One region of the Solibacillus sp. iso_87 genome, then DNA from elsewhere that is predicted to be linked to it. Evidence: a T-box and tRNA genes for the amino acid it is inferred to sense, from the RefSeq annotation. Region 1 holds a T-box; the other holds one or more tRNA genes.
The links. The T-box of region 1 lies ahead of ileS (isoleucine--tRNA ligase). A T-box ahead of a tRNA ligase gene usually reads a tRNA of that ligase, here a tRNA-Ile.
Positions count from the first base shown of each region.

Region 1 (4,400 bases):
ATAACTCTTCAGTCGTATGTGGAATAATTGGCGTTAATAATTTAACTAATGCCATTAATGTATCATACATAACCGTTTGCATTGCACGACGGTTTTTATTGTCAGTTCCTTCGATATAGACAACATCTTTTGCGATATCCAAGTAGAATGAAGATAGCTCGATTGCTACGAAGTTATTCACAGTTGTGTAAACAGTCGAGAAGTCATAACGGTCATATGCTTCACGGATTGTTTTTACAACATCCTGTAAGCGCATGTACATATACTGATCCATTTCACGTAACTCTTCGTAAGCGACACGGTCAGTTGTTTCGTTAAAGTCTGTCACATTTCCGTGCAGGAAGCGCAATGTATTACGCACTTTACGGTATGTTTCAGAAACCTGCTTCAACATATCCATTGAAATACGAACATCCCCTGTATAGTCAACCGATGCTACCCACATACGAATAATGTCGGCACCGTATTGGTTCATCACTTTGATCGGGTCAATCGTGTTGCCAAGCGATTTAGACATTTTGCGTCCTTCGCCGTCCAATACGAAACCATGTGTTAATAACCCTTTATATGGTGCATGCCCATTAATCGCCACTGATGTGATTAATGATGAGTTGAACCAGCCGCGGTGTTGGTCCGAACCTTCAAGATAAAGGTCAGCAGGATATTTCAGTCCGCGCTCTGCTAATACACCTTGGTGAGATGATCCTGAGTCGAACCATACGTCCATAATGTCGTTTTCTTTTGTAAACTTGCCGTTCGGGCTGCCTTCATGTGTGAAGCCTTCAGGTAGCAAGTCTTTTGCTTCACGCTGGAACCAAATATTCGAACCGTGTTCACGGAATAATTTCGAAATATGCGCGATTGTTTCTGATGTGATGATCGGTGTTTCATCTTCGGCATAGAAAATCGGAATTGGTACACCCCATGCACGCTGACGGGAAATTACCCAGTCACCGCGGTCACGAATCATATTGTAAAGACGTGTTTCGCCCCATGCTGGTGTAAATTCTGTCGCTGTTACAGCATCTAATAATTCACCACGGAACATTTCAACAGATGCAAACCATTGTGGTGTTGCACGGTAAATTACCGGTTTTTTCGTACGCCAGTCATGCGGGTATGAGTGTGTAAATTTAGAAACATGCAATAATGCATTTTCTTCTTTTAATTTTTCAATGACAACCGGATTTGCTTTTTCATAGAACAATCCTTCAAAGCCAGGTGCTTCATTTGTGTAGCAGCCGCCGTTATCTACTGGTGATAAAATGTCCAGTCCATAGCGTTTACCGATCTGATAGTCGTCTTCACCGTGACCTGGTGCTGTGTGTACACAACCCGTACCAGCATCAGCAGTTACGTGGTCGCCAACCATCACTAATGAATCACGTTTGTAAACTGGGTGTTCTGCAACGATCATATCAAGCTGTTCGCCTTGTACTTCCTGAACGATTTGAACATCTTCCCAGCCAAATGTCGCTGATAATTTTTCCAGTAAATCTTTTGCAACAATATATTTGCTGCCGTTTGTTTCTACGACAACATATGTGAATTCAGGGTTAACCGAAATCCCTAAGTTTGCCGGAATTGTCCAAGGAGTTGTTGTCCAGATGACAAATTTAGCATCTGCAGGTACTACGCCTTTGCTGTCTTTAATGCCGAATGCTACATAAATTGAATATGATTCAACATCTTTATATTCGATTTCCGCTTCTGCCAATGCTGACTCAGAAGATGGAGACCAATAAACTGGTTTTAAGCCTTTATAAATATAGCCCTTCTCCGCCATTTTCCCGAACACTTCGATTTGGCGTGCTTCGAATTCAGGCTTTAATGTGATATACGGATTTTCCCAGTCACCGCGTACACCTAGGCGACGGAATTGGCTTTTTTGGTTTTCAATTTGTTCATAAGCGTATTTCTCACATAGTTCACGGAATTCTGCAACCGACATTTCTTTACGCTTAACACCTTTATTTGTTAATGCCTGCTCAATCGGTAAACCGTGTGTATCCCAACCTGGAATATATGGAACATGGAAACCTGACATTGATTTTTGGCGGTTAATCATATCTTTGATAACTTTGTTTAATGCGTGACCGATATGGATGTCTCCGTTTGCATATGGAGGACCATCATGCAGTAAATAGTGAGGACGATCTTTTGTACGCTCCATCACTAATTTGTTAATATCCATTTCATCCCATTGTGCCTGAACTTGCGGTTCTTTTGTCGGTAAACCGCCGCGCATAGGGAAGTCGGTTTTCGGCATTAATAATGTGTCTTTATACTCTACCATTGTAAATTCCTCCTAGTGATTTTATCGAGTGTTGATTTCCAATCCGGGTTTGACGCTTACCCGAATGGTATCTTAAATGAATCATGATTTTTAAATGCTCTTAAGGATTTGGTAGCTTTTCAAAACAACAAAAAAGCCCCTCCATCCCTATAAAAAGGGACGAGGAGCATTAGTCTCGTGGTACCACCCTAAATTCGCTAAATAATATTAGCCTCATTAGACACTGTAACGTCGTGTGCTACGAAATAACTTACTCGAATTTCAGTTATTTAGCTCAAGAGTGATTTTCGATTTAACTTGCTTCGTTCGAGCTCTCACCATCCTCGAATCGCTAAACCACAATGTTAAATTTACTGTCTCCGTCAAAGCCTGATGCAAGTGCATCCTATTCATTATTTTTCAGTATATGAAAAGGCTGTATAAAATGTCAAGTACTGTTGGACTAATACACGGCATTTTCGTCATTTTGGTTCTCTTCATTGAGTTCTTTACGATTGTTTTCCTGAATTTCCGTTAAGTCTACGTCATATTCCAGTAATTGGTCCCAATCGCCTGTATTCAGTAAATCAAGCTGTGCTTCCACTAACATCTTAAATCTGTTGCGGAATACTTTCGACTGTTTTTTCAATTCGTCAATCTCAATCGTCACTTTTCTCGCTTTTGCCAGTGCGTCATTTACAATACGATCCGCATTTTTTTCAGCTTCTTTAACGATGAGCTTTGCTTCTTTTTCGGAATTACGACGAACTTCGCCAGCTGCCTCTTGAGCAACAACAATTGATTTCTGCAATGTGTCTTCCAATGAATTGTAATGATTCATTTGTTCAGACATCATCTTAATCTTTTCTTCGAGCTCTTTTTTCTCGCGTAAAACAATTTCATAATCTTTTATAATCTGATCTAAAAATTCATTTACTTCGTCTTCTGCATATCCACGGAACCCACGTGTAAACTCCTTATTATGTATATCAAGAGGTGATAATGGCATATCGTTCTACTCTCCTTTTTTACGTACATTCTTACAAGTATTATAAACGTTTCTTTAGGGAATAACATCATGTTTTCCTAAAAAACGGTTGAAAATTATACTTTTTGCTCTAAACGTCCTACTTGTAATCGAATCTTATCTTTTTTTGTCCGTCCTTCTGTCAGGATGACTTTTAACCGTCCATATCCTCGCGCTGAAATAATGTCGCCTTCCTGCAATTCGAAAGCCACAGCTTCCCTGACAGTCCAGTTAACTTTTACTTTTCCGGCATTGATCAGGCTTTGTGATTTTTGACGGGAGATATTAACGATTGTTGCTAAAACCACATCAAGACGCATGGAAGAAACCGTATGCGAGCTTTCGACCCATTGCTCCTCGTTTTGGATATACGGTGTAGTCGCATCCATTTGCTCAGCACTTACTTTCACTTTGCCTATACTCGTTAAATGCGCACGCACGTAATCCGCGATTTCCGATGCGATTGCAAATTGAACCGTATTATCGGCAAGTCGAATATCCCCAAACTTGCTGCGATCAAGTCCGATTGATAATAAGGCACCTAAAACATCAGGATGGCGCAGCTGGACAAATTTTGTCGGGTAATTCAGTGAGTACACAGCAATTTGAAAATCGGTTTCTGCCGGCTCGTAATACGAAGGGGCAATCAGCATTCGTTTACGTTCCGCTTCTTCAAATACCCCTTCTGTGAATACACGGAGATCATCTGATTGCTGAACAATGGACTCTACGATAAAACGCTGTCTCGGATCTAAAAAATCAGTCAATTTTGGAGCATAGCGATCTTCTACTTCACGCTGCCATCCAATAACTTGCTCAATGAAAGGTTGTTCATCTTTACGAAAATGTTGGATCAAATGCTCCATCATAATTCCTACTTTCTTTTAAACTGTGTTACTAACTTTTCCACTTTCTGATTAAATTAAACTTTTATTTTATGTATAGGGCATTCAGCCATTTCAGAACCTTTTTCCAGTTGAATGTTGGCCCCGCTTCATTCCGATAACCGCGAAACAACCGGAAATAAAGAAAACTCCTACCATGGCAGGAGTTCAATCAGATTATAAGAAAAATGCTAGGACGCTATAGACGCCTCGC
Region 1 covers NZ_CM149656.1:1,012,172-1,016,571, reverse strand. The annotation lists gene ileS (isoleucine--tRNA ligase) at 1-2,296, opposite strand, end outside; T-box leader at 2,449-2,671, opposite strand; gene AC0VXV_RS04950 (DivIVA domain-containing protein) at 2,739-3,284, opposite strand; gene AC0VXV_RS04945 (YlmH family RNA-binding protein) at 3,380-4,168, opposite strand; gene AC0VXV_RS04940 (YggT family protein) at 4,364-4,400, opposite strand, start outside.

Region 2 (4,400 bases), 1.9 Mb from region 1:
AGCTCTTTTCGTTTTCTTCAATTAAATTATTTCTAAACACGTCAAACTTTTGTTCATTTGTCATTTTAAGTTCCCCTTCCATCGTTTGGATTGTTTGTTCTATTGTTATTAGTAAGTCGTCGATATATCTTCTTTTCTTTTGTAATAGCTCGGATTGTTTTTTTAGTGCTTCTTTTACTTCATAATCTGGATGATCGAGCAACTTTTTTATTTCTTCTAACTTAAAATCAAGCTCCCGGTAAAATAGTATTTGCTGTAACCGGTCAATATCCTCTTGGCTATATTGCCGGTAGCCATTTTCCGCAACTGCAGAAGGCCTCAGCAAACTGATTTCATCATAATAACGTAGTGTGCGTGCACTCACACCCGATAGCTTGACTAGTTCATTAATCAGCACATGATCACCTCCTATTTAGTACTATAAAGGTTGACGTAACGTGAAGGTCAATAGTTAATTATTTTTTCTTAATTATTTTATAAAAAAAGAAGCTAACCTAAGTTTTCAGGTTGCTTCAAGTAACATCTTTTTCAATCTTGGGATAAACTCGACCAAATAGCTTTCTGGTAGTGCAGACATGTGTTCTAGTCCGATCTGCTTCACTTCATCATGACGAATATCATTTTCGTATTTATAACCGGATACTTCGATTTTCTTTATTTTTTGTTTCGCAAGCAATATAAATTGTTTTAAGTTAGCAGAGTATATACCATCCAGTTCTTCTCGTTGAAGAGTAAACTGCTCAATTCCTCCTGTTAATTCATAAACAAATACATTTGCAAACTCATAATCCTTTATTATTTCATTGTCTATACTGTATGGGATGACTCCAAGTGACGTTAATTGCGAAAACATTACGTTAAGCCCTACTTCTTCCTCTAATTCGCGTACACCATCTTCAATCGTCTCCGTTGCCAGTATATGACCAGCTGCCGTAATATCAAATTGATTTGGGTAATCCTTTTTATTTTTGCTTCTCAGCTGTAAATAAATACGCCATTCAGAATCTGTTTTTTCAATAATCCAGCAATGAAACACTTCATGCCAATAACCTTTTGCATGGACGAGATCACGATGTTCAATGCCCGTTTCCTTATAATATTGATCAAATACTTTTAAACGTTCATTCACAAAATCCGCTCCTTTTATACAAAAAAACGCTAAGTACATGTTAACAGTACTTAGCGTTTTCCGTTTTTCTATGTATGACCCGTACGGGATTCGAACCCGTGTTACCGCCGTGAAAGGGCGGTGTCTTAACCACTTGACCAACGGGCCGATGGCGGAGACAGAGGGATTTGAACCCTCGCGCCGCTTACGCGACCTACACCCTTAGCAGGGGCGCCTCTTCAGCCTCTTGAGTATGTCCCCAAAAATAGAAAAATGGCTCCGAAGGCAGGACTCGAACCTGCGACCTGCCGGTTAACAGCCGGATGCTCTACCAACTGAGCTACTTCGGAATAGTTGTATATGGTGGGCCTAAATGGACTCGAACCATCGACCTCACGCTTATCAGGCGTGCGCTCTAACCAGCTGAGCTATAGGCCCTATTTAAAAACTGGAGCGGGTGATCGGAATCGAACCGACAACATCAGCTTGGAAGGCTGAGGTTTTACCACTAAACTACACCCGCATATGGTGGGTTTGGACGGAATCGAACCGCCGACACTTAGAGCTTCAATCTAATGCTCTACCAACTGAGCTACAAACCCACAAATGGCGGTCCCGACCGGGATCGAACCGGCGATCTCCTGCGTGACAGGCAGGCATGTTAACCGCTACACCACGGGACCATTTGGTTGCGGGGGCAGGACTTGAACCTGCGACCTTCGGGTTATGAGCCCGACGAGCTACCACTGCTCCACCCCGCGATAATATGATGTTTGAACCTGTTTTAAGTACACAGTTTGTAAAAATGGAGGAGGTAGAGGGATTCGAACCCCCGCGCGGTGTTACCCGCCTGTCGGTTTTCAAGACCGATCCCTTCAGCCAGACTTGGGTATACCTCCGTTATGATTAGTACGTTAACTGGTGGACCTTACAGGACTCGAACCTGTGACCGGACGGTTATGAGCCGTCTGCTCTAACCAACTGAGCTAAAGGTCCTTTAAGATGGCGGCAGAGGGAGTCGAACCCACGACCTTTCGGGTATGAACCGAGTGCTCTAGCCAACTGAGCTACACCGCCAGGATCTTTATTTTGGTTACAAAAATTATGGTGGAGCCTAGCGGGATCGAACCGCTGACCTCCTGCGTGCAAGGCAGGCGCTCTCCCAGCTGAGCTAAGGCCCCATAAATGATGGTCGGAATGACAGGATTCGAACCTACGACCCCTTGGTCCCAAACCAAGTGCTCTACCAAGCTGAGCTACATTCCGAAATAATATGGCGCGCCCGGCAGGAGTCGAACCCACAACCTTCTGATCCGTAGTCAGACGCTCTATCCAATTGAGCTACGGGCGCATATTGTTTATTTAAAAGATGGTGCCGAGGGCCGGAATCGAACCGGCACGGTGATCACTCACCGCAGGATTTTAAGTCCTGTGCGTCTGCCAGTTCCGCCACCCCGGCATTTTGGAGCGGAAGACGAGGTTCGAACTCGCGACCCCCACCTTGGCAAGGTGGTGTTCTACCACTGAACTACTTCCGCAAAATGCTTAAGATATTTTTTACTCTGACAGTAATATGAAAATTAAAATGGTGCGGGTGAAGGGAGTCGAACCCCCACGCCTTGCGGCGCTAGATCCTAAGTCTAGTGCGTCTGCCAATTCCGCCACACCCGCTAAGCAGTATATAAACTGGTGAGCCATGAAGGACTCGAACCTTCGACCCTCTGATTAAAAGTCAGATGCTCTACCAACTGAGCTAATGGCTCTCTAAATGGTGCCGGCGAAAGGAGTCGAACCCTCGACCTACTGATTACAAGTCAGTTGCTCTACCAACTGAGCTACACCGGCATTTAAAATGGTGGAGGATGACGGGCTCGAACCGCCGACCCCCTGCTTGTAAGGCAGGTGCTCTCCCAGCTGAGCTAATCCTCCAATGGGTATTTACTGATTACTCTTTCGTAACCGCATGTCCTATCTCTTAAGGACAAGATTTATATTATCATTACTTTTTTTATAATGCAATACCTTTTTTGAAATTATTTTTAAAAAATATATTAATTCCTATTTTTTTCATTTACCAATCGAGGTTATTCATGAAAACGTTTACTTAGTATAACGAAATTCTAATATGTTTGACAGACTTTATCAAGACTTGTTTTTAATATTTATAAATCATTCTGATATAATTATTAATATTACTTCTAAATATCAAGTGTTTTAGAATATACGACTACTTATTTATACATTTTATAGATTAAAGCTGTCAAGAAAATGTTCGTACATTTATCATTATTTTTTAAAGCATTGATAGAATTCACCTTTTTATTATTTCTACCTATTGGTTTCTCATTACACTCTTTATCTTTATATTATTTCCATTATCTTCAATGTATTTTATTATTCTATAATAATAATTCCCATGTTTAAATGCGCTTAGAATTGCGCTATTCCATTCGATGATGTTGTTGCATACCGCAATTTTATTTGGATTACACGATTCGAGCGTTAAATCCTTGTTATTACCTATTAAATTGCTTATTACGAGCTTTTTGGTGAACCGGGGATTTTTATACCCCTATTTAGATTAATGATGGGAAATCGGTATTTAAACAGCCCTCTAATATAGCGTCAACTAAACTTGCCTGTTCACAATCGACCTTGATTAAATAACCGCAAAATTTCTGCTTCTTTTCCGCTCTTTCCTAATATCTTGTTCTTCCTTAATTCATGAAACTTCCAATATAGTGATCGAGGAAGTATGCCTTTCCAGCCAGTAGTAATAAAATAATATGAGTTTAAAATAGATTCCGATTTTGGGTTAATTGAAGCAATTATATTTCAACAAGATTTTTTTATCTTTATTATAAGACAGCATAATATTTTGTAAGAAATTATTCAGCCCATAAATATAGCTGCATTGTTTATTATGTTAAGAGAGCTTTTAACGCAACAAAAAAACGCTAAGTACAGGTAACAGTACTTAGCGTTTTTCGTTTTTCTATGTATGACCCGTACGGGATTCGAACCCGTGTTACCGCCGTGAAAGGGCGGTGTCTTAACCACTTGACCAACGGGCCGATGGCGGAGACAGAGGGATTTGAACCCTCGCGCCGCTTACGCGACCTACACCCTTAGCAGGGGCGCCTCTTCAGCCTCTTGAGTATGTCCCCAAAAATAGAAAAATGGCTCCGAAGGCAGGACTCGAACCTGCGACCTGCCGGTTAACAGCCGGATGCTCTACCAACTGAGCTACTTCGGAATAGTTGTATATGGTGGGCCTAAATGGACTCGAACC
Region 2 covers NZ_CM149656.1:2,924,538-2,928,937, forward strand. The annotation lists gene AC0VXV_RS14855 (MerR family transcriptional regulator) at 1-397, opposite strand, end outside; gene AC0VXV_RS14860 (NUDIX hydrolase) at 503-1,129, opposite strand; tRNA gene AC0VXV_RS14865 (tRNA-Glu) at 1,205-1,276, opposite strand; tRNA gene AC0VXV_RS14870 (tRNA-Ser) at 1,279-1,369, opposite strand; tRNA gene AC0VXV_RS14875 (tRNA-Asn) at 1,383-1,458, opposite strand; tRNA gene AC0VXV_RS14880 (tRNA-Ile) at 1,470-1,546, opposite strand; tRNA gene AC0VXV_RS14885 (tRNA-Gly) at 1,558-1,631, opposite strand; tRNA gene AC0VXV_RS14890 (tRNA-Phe) at 1,635-1,710, opposite strand; tRNA gene AC0VXV_RS14895 (tRNA-Asp) at 1,716-1,791, opposite strand; tRNA gene AC0VXV_RS14900 (tRNA-Met) at 1,795-1,869, opposite strand; tRNA gene AC0VXV_RS14905 (tRNA-Ser) at 1,915-2,007, opposite strand; tRNA gene AC0VXV_RS14910 (tRNA-Ile) at 2,028-2,104, opposite strand; tRNA gene AC0VXV_RS14915 (tRNA-Met) at 2,112-2,185, opposite strand; tRNA gene AC0VXV_RS14920 (tRNA-Ala) at 2,214-2,289, opposite strand; tRNA gene AC0VXV_RS14925 (tRNA-Pro) at 2,298-2,374, opposite strand; tRNA gene AC0VXV_RS14930 (tRNA-Arg) at 2,383-2,459, opposite strand; tRNA gene AC0VXV_RS14935 (tRNA-Leu) at 2,479-2,567, opposite strand; tRNA gene AC0VXV_RS14940 (tRNA-Gly) at 2,572-2,646, opposite strand; tRNA gene AC0VXV_RS14945 (tRNA-Leu) at 2,695-2,779, opposite strand; tRNA gene AC0VXV_RS14950 (tRNA-Lys) at 2,796-2,871, opposite strand; tRNA gene AC0VXV_RS14955 (tRNA-Thr) at 2,878-2,953, opposite strand; tRNA gene AC0VXV_RS14960 (tRNA-Val) at 2,962-3,037, opposite strand; tRNA gene AC0VXV_RS14965 (tRNA-Glu) at 4,111-4,182, opposite strand; tRNA gene AC0VXV_RS14970 (tRNA-Ser) at 4,185-4,275, opposite strand; tRNA gene AC0VXV_RS14975 (tRNA-Asn) at 4,289-4,364, opposite strand; tRNA gene AC0VXV_RS14980 (tRNA-Ile) at 4,376-4,400, opposite strand, start outside.
Region 2: it encodes a tRNA-Ile, which carries the amino acid that the T-box ahead of ileS (isoleucine--tRNA ligase) is inferred to sense. The anticodon was not compared.